Regions from separate parts of the Streptomyces sp. NBC_00457 genome, predicted to be linked through region 1. Evidence: riboswitches for the same ligand, from Rfam matches in the RefSeq annotation. Region 1 holds a riboswitch; the other holds the start of a gene.
What was found. A riboswitch is a leader RNA that binds a small molecule or an ion and turns the genes downstream of it on or off. The one in region 1 is predicted to bind cobalamin.
Positions count from the first base shown of each region.

Region 2: another riboswitch for cobalamin. It lies ahead of metE (5-methyltetrahydropteroyltriglutamate--homocysteine S-methyltransferase); the one in region 1 lies ahead of OG828_RS37805 (cobalamin biosynthesis protein).

Region 1 is NZ_CP107905.1:8,273,214-8,280,722, reverse strand. It holds gene OG828_RS37835 (hypothetical protein) at 1-233, opposite strand, end outside; gene OG828_RS37830 (alpha/beta hydrolase) at 413-1,540, opposite strand; gene OG828_RS37825 (class II aldolase/adducin family protein) at 1,623-2,354, opposite strand; gene OG828_RS37820 (inorganic phosphate transporter) at 2,617-3,855, shown strand; gene OG828_RS37815 (hypothetical protein) at 3,886-4,107, shown strand; gene OG828_RS37810 (DUF397 domain-containing protein) at 4,128-4,340, opposite strand; cobalamin riboswitch at 4,579-4,718, shown strand; gene OG828_RS37805 (cobalamin biosynthesis protein) at 4,821-5,762, shown strand; gene OG828_RS37800 (cobyric acid synthase) at 5,759-7,306, shown strand; gene cobN (cobaltochelatase subunit CobN) at 7,303-7,509, shown strand, end outside.
Region 2 is NZ_CP107905.1:2,577,874-2,585,382, forward strand. It holds gene OG828_RS11825 (SpoIIE family protein phosphatase) at 1-1,011, shown strand, start outside; cobalamin riboswitch at 1,010-1,235, shown strand; gene metE (5-methyltetrahydropteroyltriglutamate--homocysteine S-methyltransferase) at 1,387-3,705, shown strand; gene OG828_RS11835 (extracellular solute-binding protein) at 3,925-5,223, shown strand; gene OG828_RS11840 (carbohydrate ABC transporter permease) at 5,231-6,163, shown strand; gene OG828_RS11845 (carbohydrate ABC transporter permease) at 6,160-7,041, shown strand; gene OG828_RS11850 (ROK family transcriptional regulator) at 7,065-7,509, shown strand, end outside.

The DNA.
Region 1 (7,509 bases):
CTCGCACCGTAACGGCCGGGGTGCAGCGCGGCGTCGGCCCAGTGGGCGACGCGGGCCGCGGAGGCCAGACCGGAGCGAGCCATTCTGGCCAGCTCCGCCCGGGCCGGAGTGCCTTCCGGCGGGCGCGGGGCGGGGCGGCTTGAGCGCCGCTGGTTCATCGCTCGGGGGGCGGCGGCCAGGGGTCGCGGGCGGACGAGTCGAAGCCTGGAGTCGCGCGGGATACGGGACGTCACGGGTGCAGTCTTCCGGTTGACGGTCCGAAAACCCAAACGGAATGTCACGGCGGGCAACGGGGATGGCCAACGCACGGGGTCCCGCGGGCGGTGGAGGGCCGAGAACAGGCCAGTGATACGGCGTTAAACGGAATCCGCGGAACCGGGTGGGACCGGGTGGTATCGGGGCCGACGGGAGGTCACATCAGCGGGGTCAGGAAGCGGCGCAGCGTCTCTTCGTAGGACTGAGGGTCGGCGTTCCACATGGCTGCGTGCGGGGCGCGCCGGACCGTGTGGAGGGAGATCAGGTCGGTGCGGCTGTCGGCGAGGCTGCGGGAGAGGGACCAGGGGGCCACCGTGTCGTCGGGGCCGTGGAAGATCAGCGTCGGCACCGAGAGCCAGCCGGGGTCGGCGGCGTCTGTGATGCGGTCGCCGTGCAGCCCGGTGCGGCCCTGTGCGGCGCGGACCGCCAGCGGCAGCAGGGCACCCGGGGTCCGCCGGGCCGAGGCCAGGGCGCGCAGCGTGGTCTCCCAGCTGAGCACCGGGGAGTCCAGGACGAGCCCCGAGACGCGCTCGCGCATCCCGGAATGCGCGGCGGCGCGCAGCGCCATGGTGGCGCCGGTGGACCAGCCGTGCAGGACTACCTTCCTGGCGCCGTAGCGCACGGCGTAGCGGATCGCCGCGTCCAGGTCGCGCCACTCGGTCTCGCCGAGGTGGTTCAGGCCGTCCGGGGAGCGGGGGGCACCGAGGTCGCCGCGGTAGGCGAGGGCGAGCACCGGGAAGCCGCGGCCGCCCAGGAACTCCATGAGGTTCATGGCCTGCTCGCGGGTGGTGCCGAGGCCGTGCACCGCGATGACCCAGATGTCCCGTACGCCGGGCACGAACCAGGCGGGCAGGGAGCCGAGTTCGCCGGGTATGTCGACGTCGGCGTGGTCCAGGCCGAGGGCGTCGCCGGGGTTGCCGACGTACACGTTCGGGGTGAGCCACACCTTGTCGCCGGCCTCGAGGGTGCCGTGGGTGACGCGTTCCAGGCGGCGTACGACGGTGTCGGCGGAGTGGTTCGCCGTGTCGAGGACGGGGCCGACGACGGCGTGCGAGGCGTCGCCTGCGAGGCCGTAGGTGCCGGGGCGCAGGGAGGCCAGGGCCCGGGTGAGCGTGATCTGGCCCGCCGCCGTCGCATGCACGGTGAGCCGGGGTTCGCCGGGCAGGGGCCGTCCCGGTGGCACCTTCAGCGCGGCGTCGCTGGCGAACCGTCCGGCGGCCACGCCGGCCGCCCCGGCCGCCAGGGCTACGGTGACGGCCGCGGCCGCCGTTTTGACAGTGCGCACGGGTTCAGTGTCCTGGCGGACCCGGCTGTCGGCCAGCCGGGGGACATGGTTGCGGCGGAGCGATCGGCGACCGGCGCCCCTCTCACCCGCGCTGCCCGTACCCCCGCAGCTTCTCCCCCACCTCCCGCAACTGTTCCGCCGACAGCAGGCTCGGGGACAGGCCCGGTACCGAGGAGGCCGTGAGCCAGAGGCGGCACATCCACTCGAGTTGGGCGGTGCGGTCGTAGGCCTGGTCGAGGGTGGCGCCGTAGGCCATCGTGCCGTGGTTCTGGAGGAGGCAGGCGGAGCGGTCGGTCAGGGCCTGGAGCATGTTCTCGGCCAACTCGTCGCTGCCGTACGTCGCATAGGGGGCGACTCGGACGGGCCCGCCGAGCGCCTCGGTCATGTAATGGATCGCCGGGAGCTCGGTGACGAGGGTGGAGACGGCCGTGGCGTGGACGGCGTGGGTGTGGACGACGGCGCGGGCGTCGGTCGTGCGGTGGACGGCGAGATGCATGGGCAGTTCGCTGGTCGGGACGAGGGTGCCGAGCACCTGCCGGCCGTCGAGGTCGACGCCGGTCACGTCGTCCGGCGTGAGGCGGTCGTAGGGGACGCCCGACGGTGTGACCAGGACCGTGTCCCCGACGCGCAGGGAGACATTGCCGGACGTGCCGACGACGAGCCCGTCGGCCACGGTCCGGCGGGCGGTGGCGACGAGCTCCTCCCAAGCGCGCACCTCCTCCTGGAGCACACGCCTCCCCCATGGCGCCCCCACGACCTGTGACTCCTCCCGGGCCTCCCGCCCGCCCCCCTGATCCCACCGCTGCTCAGCCATGCCGCGATCCTGCCAGGCACGGCGTCAACCCGCCGTCGGGTGGGGGCCGCGCCCAGGTGACCAAAATCTCTTCAATGGATCCCTGTCACGGCTGAAGAAGTTTGCCCGAGGCTCCTAACCCTTGGGCTGTCTGGGCCGCGCGGATCCGGCGGTACCGCAACCGCCACACCAGGACACCGTGCGGCCCTTCCTAGTTCATCTTCCGTTCATTCAGGTTACCTACGTTCAACCGGCCAACGACCTCGAACGATTGCCTGGGTAAATGGAAAGCTTCTCGCTGATCCTCGCGATTGTGGTGATCACCGCTCTCGCGTTCGATTTCACGAACGGTTTCCACGACACCGCCAACGCGATGGCCACCACCATCTCGACCGGTGCGCTCAGACCCAAGGTCGCGGTGGCGATGTCCGCCGTACTCAACCTCGTCGGCGCCTTCCTCTCGGTGGAGGTCGCCAACACCATCTCCAAGGGGCTCGTCGACGAGACCGGCATACGTCCCGAGGTCATCTTCGCCGCCCTGGTCGGCGCGATTCTCTGGAACCTGCTGACCTGGCTGGTCGGTCTCCCCTCCAGTTCCTCGCACGCCCTGATGGGCGGCCTGATCGGCGCCACCATCGCCTCGGCCGGCGTCGGCGCGGTCCACGGCGACGTGCTCGTCACCAAGGTGCTGATCCCGGCGATCGCCGCCCCGCTGGTCGCCGGTATCGCAGCGATGCTCGCGACGAAGCTGATGTACTCCCTGGGCAAGAAGGCCGAGGGCAGCAACGCCTCCGAGAAGGGCTACCGCGCCGGGCAGATCGCCTCCGCGGGCCTGGTCTCGCTCGCCCACGGCACCAACGACGCGCAGAAGACGATGGGCATCATCACCCTCGCCCTGGTCACCGGCGGCGCCATCGCCCCCGGCTCGAACCCTCCCACCTGGGTGATCCTCTCCGCGGGCGTGGCCATCGCACTCGGCACCTACCTCGGCGGCTGGCGCATCATCCGCACCATGGGCAAGGGCCTGACCGACCTCCAGCCGCAACAGGGCTTCGCCGCCCAGACCAGCGCGGCCACGGTCATCCTGGCCTCCTCCCACCTCGGCTTCTCCCTCTCCACCACGCACTCGGTCTCCGGCTCCGTGATGGGCGCGGGCCTCGGCCGCAAGGGCGGCGTCGTCCGCTGGTCCACGGCCACCCGGATGTTCGTCGCCTGGGGCCTGACGCTGCCGGCGGCCGCGCTGGTCGGAGCGATCGCGGAGTACGTGACCGGCTTCGGCAGCTGGGGCACCGCCCTGGTCGCCGTCTTCCTGATCGCCTCCAGCGCCGCGATCTGGCTGCGCTCCCGCCGCGAGGTCGTCGACCACACGAACGTCAACGACACGGCGGAGGAACCGGCCGGCGTGGTGACGACGGCGATCGCCGCGGTGACCCCGCCGCCCGCGGGCACCGCGACCGACGAGCTGACGGCCACGATCCCCGCCCCGGCCTCCGAACCGGCGCCTTCGCAAGCCACGGTCTGACCCTCACCCCGTACTCAAGGAAGCAGCAACATGAAGATCGACTGGGCGGCCCTCGGCTCCGTCTTCGGCGTCAGCCTCGTGATCACCGTGGCCCTCGTGTCCCTGTTCACCCTCGGCGTCGCGGGCCTCTCCCGCCGCGAACGCGCCGCGTCCCAGGGCGACTCCGCCGCACTCGCGGTCACCGGCGCGTACACCTGCTTCGCCGCCTGCGCGGCGGCGGTGGGCTACGGGATCTATCTGATCGTCGCCTGACAGACCGGCCGCACCACCTCTCATGTCGCGGTGCTGAACCCCTGGGATCTCACCCCGGCGAGGAACAAGTGCCATGGGGTGCGTGCGAGATGGATGAGCGCCTCTCCGGCCGGCTCCTTCGTGTCGCGGACCAGCACACCTTCCGCGGCCTCGGCGACCGCGACGCAGGTCTCGCCGGTAACTGAATAGCTGCTGACGCGCCAGTTGTTCGCGGACGGACCCTCGTCGACCACGCAGACCTCCTCGGCTCGAGAGCCGGTCCCCCAGAGGTGTCCACCACGCCGAAAACCGTAGCGTCACGGTGTACGGCGCCGCAGGCCCCCCGAGGAATGGGTCTCGACAGCCCCCAGTACCGCTCCCCGAATTCTCCTTTTCAGTCTAGAGATGCCGGATTCGGTCGACCAGAGCCAAACCGGCCCTCATGTGGGCCTCAGCACACTCTCCCGCCGCAGGTCAACGGCAAGTTGACGGCCGTTCCAACCCCGTGGTGGACTGCCGGGGCCATGTACGGCGGCAGAAGAGGAAGCCGGTGTGAATCCGGCGCGGTCCCGCCACTGTCACCGGGGTAGTAAGCCCCGGGAGCCAGGAACTCTCGCCGCCGGTCTCGTCGAACCAGGGCGTGGACACCCTGAGTGAGGACATATCGCGATGCTCGGCTGCCGTTCGAGGTGCAGTACCAGGTCTCTGTCTGACCCCGCGGTCGGCTGAGCTCCATGCGTGCCGATCGCGAATTCGCGTACGGCGCCGCCGCCGGACTCCTCGGCGACCTGCTGCTCGGCGATCCGCGCCGGGGGCATCCGGTCGCCGCGTTCGGGCGGGCCGCCGGGGCCGTGGAAAAGGTGTTGTGGCGCGACCATCGCGGGTGGGGCGCACTGCACACTGCCGTGTGCGCCGGTGGCGCCGTGGCCGTCGGGGCACTCGCCGCTCGGGTCGTACGTACGTCCCCCGCCGCATCCGTCGCTCTGACCGGCGCCGCCACCTGGGCGGTCGTCGGGGGGACTTCGCTTGGCCGGGAGGCCCGGGGCATCGGGCGTGCGCTGGAGGCGGGGGACGTCGAGGGGGCGCGGGCGCGGCTGCCGCATCTGTGCGGGCGGGATCCGCAGGCGCTCGATGCGGACGGGATCGCTCGGGCCGTCGTGGAGTCCGTCGCCGAGAACACCTCCGATGCCGTGGTCGGGGCGCTGGTGTGGGGCGCCGTGGGGGGCGTTCCCGGGCTCGTCGGGTTCCGGGCCGTGAACACGCTCGACGCCATGGTGGGGCACAAGTCGCCCAAGTACCGGCGGTACGGCTGGGCTTCGGCCCGGCTCGACGACCTGGCGGGGTGGCCGGGATCGCGGCTGACCGCCGTACTCGCCGCCCTCGCCGGCGGTGACCCCCGTGGGGCCGTACGAGCCTGGCGCACCGATGCCGCCAAGCACCCGAGCCCCAACGCCGGGCCCGTGGAGGCCTCGTTCGCGGGAGCACTGGGCGTGCGGCTGGGCGGGACCCTGTCGTACGGCGGACGGGTCGAGCACCGGCCCGTGCTGAACGAGGCCGGGCGGACCGTCGGTACGCAGGACATCGAGGCGGCGGTACGACTGTCCAGGCGCGTCGGCTGGCTCGCGCTCGGCGTCTGTGTCGCCGCGCGCCGCATCGTGAAGGGGCGTACCTCATGACAGGCGGTGGACTCCTCGTCGCCGGCACCACCTCCGACGCCGGCAAGAGCGTCGTCACCGCCGGGATCTGCCGGTGGCTGGTGCGGCAGGGGGTCAAGGTCGCGCCGTTCAAGGCGCAGAACATGTCCCTCAATTCGTTCGTGACGCGGGAGGGCGCGGAGATCGGGCGGGCGCAGGCCATGCAGGCGCAGGCCTGTCGCGTCGAGCCGACCGCGCTGATGAATCCCGTGCTGCTCAAGCCCGGTGGCGAGCAGAGCAGTCAGGTCGTGCTCATGGGGAAGCCCGTGGGGGAGCTGAGTGCGCGCGGGTATCACGGGGGGCGGCAGGAGCGGCTGCTCGGGACCGTGCTCGACTGTCTCGCCGAGTTGCGGGGCACGTATGACGCGGTGATCTGTGAGGGAGCCGGCTCTCCGGCCGAGATCAATCTGCGGCGGACCGACATCGTCAACATGGGCATCGCCCGCAATGCCGGGCTGCCGGTGCTTGTGGTGGGTGACATCGACCGTGGGGGCGTCTTCGCCTCCTTCTTCGGGACCGTCGCGCTGCTCTCGCGCGAGGATCAGGAGCTCGTCGCCGGGTTCCTCGTCAACAAGTTCCGGGGGGACGTCAGCCTGTTGGAGCCCGGCCTCGACATGCTGCACGACCTCACGGGGCGGCGGACGTACGGCGTCCTGCCCTTCCGGCACGGGCTCGGGATCGACGAGGAGGACGGGATGGGGGTCCCCCCGCTCGAGCGAAGCCGAGAGTGGGGGAGGGTCTCCCTGCGGGGGACGGTGAGGGAGTCCGCCGTCTCCTCCCCCGTCGGCGAGGACGTGCTCCGGGTCGCCGTCTGCGCCGTCCCGCTCATGTCCAACTTCACCGACGTCGACGCGCTCGCCGCCGAACCCGGCGTCGTGGTGCGGTTCGTGGACCGGCCGGAGGAGCTGGCGGACGCGGATCTGGTGGTGATACCGGGGACTCGGGGGACCGTCCGCGCCCTGGAGTGGCTGCGGGAGCGTGGCCTCGCGGACGCCCTTGCGCGGAGGGCCGCCGAGCAGCGGCCCATCCTCGGTGTCTGCGGTGGGTTCCAGGTCCTCGGCGAGCACATCGAGGACGAGGTCGAGAGCCGGCGCGGGCAGGTCGAGGGCCTCGGGGTGCTGCCCGTCCGGGTGCGGTTCGCGCGGGAGAAGACCCTCACCCGGCCGACCGGGGAAGCCCTCGGCGAGAGCGTCGAGGGGTACGAGATCCATCACGGGGTCGCCGAAGTCGTAGGCGGCGAACCCTTCCTGGACGGGTGCCGGGTCGGCCAGACCTGGGGTACGCACTGGCACGGCTCGCTGGAGTCGGACGGTTTCCGGCGGGCCTTCCTGCGTGAGGTGGCCGCCGCCGCGGGCCGCCGTTTCGTGCCGGCCCCCGACATGTCGTTCGCCGCGCTGCGCGAGGAGCAGCTCGACCGGCTCGGCGATCTGATCGAACAGCACGCGGACACGGACGCGCTCTGGCGGCTCATCGAGTCGGGCGCGCCGCAAGGACTGCCTTTCATTCCACCGGGAGCGCCCGCATGAGCACAGTGTTGTTGTTGTCGACCGCCGACACGGATCTGTTGGCGGCCCGGGCCGCTTCCGGTGCCGACTACCGGATCGGCAACCCGACCCGCGTGGACGTCGACCAGGAACTCCCCGGCCTCGTCGAGGGCGCGGACATCGCCGTCGTACGGCTGCTGGGCGGCAAACGGGCCTGGGAGGACGGGCTCGCCGCGCTCAAGGCG
Region 2 (7,509 bases), 5.7 Mb from region 1:
GCCTCGCGGACCGCGCAGGTCGGCGGGGACTGGTACGACGCGATCCCGCTGCCCGGCAACCGCGTGGCCCTGGTGATCGGCGATGTGATGGGCCACTCCATGACCTCGGCCGCGATCATGGGCCAGCTGCGGACCAGCGTGCAGACCCTGGCCGGGCTCGATCTGCCCCCGGACGAGGTGCTGCACCACCTCGACGAGCAGGCGGGACGCCTGGGCAGCGAGCACACCGCGACCTGTCTGTACGCGTTGTACGACCCCGTACTGCACCGGCTGATCGTCTCCAGCGCCGGACATCTGCCGCCGGTGCTGCTGCGTCCCGACGGCGGCGTGGAGGTGCTGGACGTCCCGCCCGGAGCGCCGATCGGTGTCGGCAGCGGCGGATTCGAGTCCGTCGAGACCCACGCGCCGACCGGGGCGACGCTGCTGCTGTACACCGACGGCCTGGTCGAGTCCCGCGACTCGGACGTCATGACCGGCGTGGAGCGGCTGTGCGCCCGGCTGCGCGCGACTGGTTCAGGATCCGCGCCGCCGACCCTGGAAGGCCTGTGCGACCAGGCCCTCGGCACCCTGGGCTCCGGTGGCCGCGACGACGACATCGCGCTGCTCGCGGCCCGGTTCGAGGGCATCCTGCCGGAGACCGTCGCCTACTGGTACATGGCTCCGCGCCCGCAGACCGCCCGCCAGGCCCGCCGGCTGACCCGCAGGACCCTGCACGGCTGGGGCCTCGACGACCTCCTGGAGTCCACCGAGCTGATGGTCAGCGAGGTGGTCGCCAACGCCGTGCGCTTCGCCTCCCGCCCGATCACCCTGCGGCTCCTGTGCACGGACGTGCTCCGCTGCGAGGTCGGCGACGACTCCCCCGTGGTACCGAGGATGCGCCACGCCCGCCTGAGCGACGAGGGCGGACGCGGGCTGTTCCTGGTCGACCAGCTGTCAGAGCGCTGGGGGGCAACTCGGGTGAGCACGGGCAAGGTTGTGTGGTTCGAGCAGCCACTTCCTCCCGCGGGTTAAGCTGGCCGACGCAGCTGGTTCGCCCCGTCCGCCAGGCGGGATGCGTCGCAAGAGGGAACCCGGTGAAATTCCGGGACTGCCCCGCAGCGGTGAACGGGAACGACCGCCGTCATACGCACTGGGTCCGTGAAACGGGCCTGGGAAGCGACGGCCAGTAGATGTCTCTCGTACGACGACGAGACGTGCCCGTGAGTCCGAAGACCTGCCAACTGCCCGTGTGCGAACCACTCGTGCGCGGACATCCCGGTGACCTCGAGGGCGGGTCGGCGTACCACCGAGCGGACGGCCAGTGGCCGTTGCCGTCCGGTCGGTCACCCTTCGCGTTCTCGTCCCGTCTCCGGGATCTCTGGGATTCATCTCGCGAAGGAGATCTCCGTGACAAGCAAGCCCGCAGCCGCGGCAGCACGGGCCACCGTGTACGGCTACCCCCGCCAGGGCCCGCGCCGGGAACTGAAGAAGGCGATCGAGGGCTACTGGAAGGGCCGCGTCACCGCCGACGCCCTCCGCGCCACCGCCGCCGAACTGCGCAGCGGCAACTGGCGGCAACTGTCCGGCGCCGGCATCCACGAGGTGCCGACCGGTGACTTCTCGTACTACGACCACGTCCTCGACACCACCGTCATGGTCGGCGCGATCCCCGAGCGGCACCGCGCCGCCGTCGAAGCGGACGCCCTGGACGGCTACTTCGCCATGGCGCGCGGCACCCAGGACGTGGCGCCGCTGGAGATGACGAAGTGGTTCGACACCAACTACCACTATCTGGTGCCGGAGTTGGGCCCGGACACGGTGTTCACCGCGGACTCCGCCAAGCAGGTCACCGAACTGAAGGAAGCCCTCGCCCTGGGCCTGACGGCGCGTCCGGTCCTGGTCGGCCCCGTCACCTACCTCCTGCTCGCCAAGCCCGCCCCCGGCGTGGCCGCCGACTTCGACCCGATCACCCTCCTCGACCGGCTGCTCCCGGTGTACGCCGAGGTCCTCGCCGACCTGCGCGCCGCCGGCGCCGAGTGGGTGCAGCTGGACGAGCCCGCCCTCGTCCAGGACCGCACCCCGGCCGAACTGAACGCCGCCGAGCGGGCGTACCGGGAGCTCGGCGCCCTCACCGACCGGCCGAGGCTGCTGATCGCCTCGTACTTCGACCGGCTCGGCGACGCACTGCCGGTGCTGGCCAAAGCCCCCGTCGACGGACTCGCGCTGGACTTCACCGACGCCGCCGCCGCCAATCTGGACGCCCTCGCCGCGGTCGGCGGGCTGCCCGGCAAGCAGCTGGTCGCCGGTGTCGTCGACGGCCGCAACATCTGGGTCAACGACCTGTCGGCGTCGCTCACCACGCTCGGCACCCTTCTGGGCCTGGCCGACCGGGTCGACGTCGCGGCCTCCTGCTCCCTGCTGCACGTCCCCCTCGACACGGCGGCCGAGCGGGACATCGAGCCGCAGATCCTGCGCTGGCTCGCCTTCGCCCGGCAGAAGACCGCCGAGATCGTCACCCTCGCCAAGGGCCTCGCCCGCGGCACCGACGCGATCACCGCCGAACTCGCCGCCAACCGCGCCGACCTGGCCTCCCGCGCCAACTCCCCCATCACCCGCGACCCGGCCGTACGGGCCCGCGCCACGGACGTCACCGCCGCCGACGCCCGCCGCTCCCAGCCGTACGCCGAGCGGGCCGCCGCCCAGCGCGCCCACCTCGGCCTGCCGCCGCTGCCGACCACCACCATCGGCTCGTTCCCGCAGACCGGCGAACTGCGCGCGGCGCGGGCGGACTTGAAGGCGGGCCGGATCGACACGGCCGGCTACGAGGACCGGATCAGGGCGGAGATCCAGGAGGTGATCTCCTTCCAGGAGAAGACCGGCCTGGACGTCCTGGTGCACGGTGAGCCCGAACGGGGCGACATGGTCCAGTACTTCGCCGAGCAGCTCACCGGCTACCTCGCCACCCAGCACGGCTGGGTCCAGTCCTACGGCACCCGCTACGTCCGCCCGCCGATCCTGGCCGGCGACATCTCCCGTCCCGAGCCGATGACGGTGCGCTGGACGACGTATGCCCAGTCCCTCACCTCGCGCCCCGTCAAGGGCATGCTCACCGGCCCGGTCACCATGCTCGCCTGGTCCTTCGTCCGCGACGACCAGCCGCTCGGCGAGACGGCCCGGCAGGTCGCGCTGGCGCTGCGCGACGAGGTGAACGACCTTGAGACGGCCGGAACTTCGGTGATCCAGGTCGACGAACCGGCCCTGCGCGAAACGCTGCCGCTGCGCGCCGCCGACCACCCCGCCTACCTGGCCTGGGCCACGGAGGCGTTCCGCCTCACCACCAGCGGAGTGCGTCCGGACACCCAGATCCACACCCACATGTGCTACGCCGAGTTCGGCGACATCGTCCAGGCCATCGACGACCTCGACGCGGACGTCATCAGCCTGGAGGCGGCCCGCTCCCATATGCAGGTCGCCCGTGAACTCGCCGGCCACGGCTATCCGCGCGAGGCCGGACCCGGCGTGTACGACATCCACTCCCCGCGCGTGCCGAGCGCCGAGGAGGCGGCCGAACTCCTGCGCACCGCCCTGAAGGCGATCCCCGCCGACCGGCTGTGGGTCAACCCCGACTGCGGCCTGAAGACCCGCGCCTGGCCGGAGACCCGTTCCTCACTGGAGAACCTGGTCGCCGCGGCCTACACGGTCCGCGCCGAACTGCCGACACCCTGACCACCTGCCTCCCCACCGGCCGGGGCGCCCCGTGCGCCCCGGCCGGATTCAGCACACGACCCCGCAGCAGAGGTGATTGCACATATCGGGACGAATGGATTTCGCTACAAGTTCCGAAATTATTCGTGACGGGTGCGCCACTTGGCCGAAATGCGCGCTCCATACCTTCCTGGAATCGCACCTCTGCCCTCAGTGCCTTCAGGAGACAGGAGCCCCCGCGTGCCACATTCCCTGCGCCGCGGCGCCCTACGGCTGACCGCCGGTATAGCGCTCATCTGCACCTTCGCCCTTGCGGGCTGCGGGCGCGGCGGTGACACCGCCGCGACGGGCACCGCCGAGCCCGTCGACGACTCTCCGGCCACCGGCAGCGTCGATGTCTGGGCCGCCCAGGGCGACGCCGATGTGCTCGAGAAGGTCATCGAGCCCTTCAAGGCCGACAACCCCGACGTCAAGGTCAATTTCACGCTGATCCCGAACGGCGAGTACTACACCAAGCTCCAGTCGGCGGTCGCGGCGGGCAAGGGACCCGATGTCGCCCAGTTCTTCCCCGAGTCGCAGGCGCAGTTCCTCGATCCGTCGATCCTGCAGCCCGTGCCGGACGGACTCGTCGACAAGGGCACCTTCTTCAAGAGTCTCTGGGACGCGGGTGTCGTCAAGAACGTGGCCTATACGGTCCCCTGGTACGCCTACACCTACGCGCTCGTCTACCGCTCCGACCTCGCCGACAAGGCGGGCGTGAAGGCGCCGACGACGTGGAAGGACACGGTTCCCTTCCTGAAGGCGATGCAGGACGCCGGCGCCGGACGTGGCCTCGCAGCCGACATCGGCTGGGACATCTTCAACGGCCAGGACGTCGCGATGTACGCCTGGCAGGCCGGCGGCTCGCTGTTCTCATCCGACGGCAAGTGGACCCTGGACACACCGGAAATGGCCGAGGCGATCAAGTACAACGCGTCGTTCTTCACCTCGGGCGCCGCCGACACCAGCACGCCCACCTTCCTGGACGCCCAGCCGTACTTCACCTCCGGCAAGACCGCTTCGATGATCACGGGACCTTGGGTCATCGGCCAGCTCGACAAGGCCGCGGGCAAGGACGGCTGGACGGCGTCCCATGTCGCCACCGCGCCCCTGCCGGCCGGGGACTCCAGCGGCGCCTCCTTCTCCGCCGGAGGCAGTTGGGGCGTACTCGCCGACAGCGACAACGCGGACGCGTCCTGGAAGTTCGTCCGCCACCTCGCGGAGCCGAGCACCCAGGTCGCGCAGTACAAGGCATACAGCTCGCTGCCGGCCGTCATCTCCGCCTGGGACGACCCGGCCATCGCGGACCAGCCGCTGCTGGACGCCTTCTTCACGCAGATGAAGAACACCCGGGCGTTCCCCCAGGTGACCACCTGGCAGCAGGTCGCGACCCGGCTGGGCAAGGAGATCGAGGCCGTGGCCAAGGGCACGGAGAGCGCGGAGAAGGCCGCAGCGAACGTCCAGGCGTACGCCGAGAGCGTCGGCACCGGTGCGGAGTGATCCGCGGATGACGACCAACACCGTCAAGATGACCACCGGCATCGTCAACGTGCGCCGCCGCCGGGGCGGCGGCGCCCGGCGAACGGCTGTCGCCTGGCTGTTCCTGGCACCGTTCACCGTCGTGTTCCTGCTCTACACGGCGATCCCCACCGTCGCCGCGCTCGGGTTCAGCCTCACCGATCTGCGGGGCACGGATCTGCGGCATCCGTTCGCGGTCGACTTCACGGGCCTCGAGAACTATCTCCGGCTGTTCCGGGACCAGAGTTTCCTGCGGGACCTCGTGAACACCGCCGTCTTCGTGGCCGTCGGCGTGCCGCTGACCATGGGGACCGGGTTCGCGCTGGCCCTGGCGCTGAATTCCGGCATCCGGCGACTGCGCGGGATGTTCCGCACGGTCTTCTTCGCACCGGTCGTCACCAACGTCGTGGCGGTCGCCCTGATCTGGCAGTACGCCTTCAACGACGGCGGCACCGTCAACAAGGTGCTCGGCGCCGTCGGCTTCGCCGGACCGAACTGGCTGGACGACCCGAACCTGGCCATGCCCGTGGTCATCCTGCTGGGCATCTGGCGCAACTTCGGCATCGCGATGGTGCTGTTCCTCGCCGGTCTGCAGGCGATTCCCCGAGACGTGTACGAGGCCGCCGCCCTCGACGGGGCGGGCCGGTGGCGGCAGTTGAGGCACATCACCCTGCCACTGCTGCTGCCCACCATCCTTCTGGTCTCGGTGCTGCTGACCGTCTTCTTTCTCCAGGTGTTCGACGAGCCGTATCTGCTCACGGACGGCGGCCCGCTCGGTTCCACCGAGTCCGTGGCGCTGTACACCTACCACCAGTTCGGGGCGGGCGAGTTGGGGATGTCGTCCGCCGCGTCCTTCGTGATGCTCGTGCTCGTGGCCGTGGTGAGTCTCGTCCAGTTCCGACTGCTGAGGTCCCGCACATGACCGCCGTCGCCGCGTTCGAAGACGCCCACCTGACCACCGGCCGGATCGCCGTGCGCCGCCGGTCCGTCTCCCGACCGCTGCTGTACGGCGCGCTGGTGCTGTGCGCGCTGCTCACGATGCTGCCGTTCCTCTGGGTGATCAGCGGCTCGCTGCGCAGTCTCGACGAGATCCGCTCCGACCCCGGCGCCTGGCTCCCCACCGACGTCACCTTCGACAACTTCGTACGGCTGTTCAGCACCGAAGGCTTCGGCCGGTTCATGGTCAACAGCATCGTGGTCGCGGCCCTCGTGGTGGCCGGCAACATCGTGACGGCCTCGGCTGCCGGCTACGCGCTCGCCAAGCTCGACTTCGCGGGCAAGCGGATCGCGTTCGGCGCGGTCATGGCGGCGCTGATGGTGCCGCTCACCGCGGTGTTCGTCCCGCAGTTCGTGATCACCGTCGACCTGGGCCTGGCGGACACCCTCGCCGGTATCGCCCTGCCCGGCATGGCGCTGCCGCTGTCGGTGTTCATCATGCGGCAGTACGCGATGTCGGTTCCCGACGAGCTCCTCGAAGCGGCGCGGATCGACGGCGCGGGCGAGTTCCGGATCTTCTTCCGGATCTTCCTGCCGCTGGCCGGCCCCGCGGTCGCGACGATCACGATCATGTCGTTCCTCACCTCGTGGAACAACTTCATCTGGCCGCTCATCGTCGCCCAGAGCATGTCCAGTTACACGCTGCCGGTGGGCCTCGCCGCCACCAGTCAGGCCGCGGCACACGTCACCGACTACGGCCTGATGCTGGCCGGCGCGATCGTCGTGATGCTGCCCGTGCTCGTCCTCTTCCTGTTCCTGCAGCGCTACTTCGTGCAGGGCATCTCCGGAACGGGCATGCGGTGACGCGGTCCGCGCCGACGACCGGCATGAACGGCCTGAACCAGAGCGCCGTACGACGGGTCAACACCTCCGTCATCCTGCGCGCGTTGGCGGTGTCGGCCGAGCCGACGACATTGACCGCGCTCGCCGAGCAGGCCGGGCTCTCCCGCCGCACCATCGAGCTGATCCTCGACTCGCTCGTCGAGGCGGGCTGGGTGACCGAGCTGGACCGGGTTCCGACGAGCGGCGGTGCCGGGCGCCCCGCCCGGCGGTACGAACTGCGGGCCGAGCAGGCCCTGTTGGCCGCGGTGCGCATCACCACCTCGGACGCGTCGGCGGCGGTCGCCGATGTACGCGGCCGTGTCCTCGGCCGCGCGCACCGACCGCTGCGCGCCTACCAGGATCCGCAGGTCACCCTCGACGACGCCGCGGCTCTGGTGCGGGCGGCGCTCGACGACGCGGGCGGCTCGGCGGACCGGCTGCGGGCCGGTG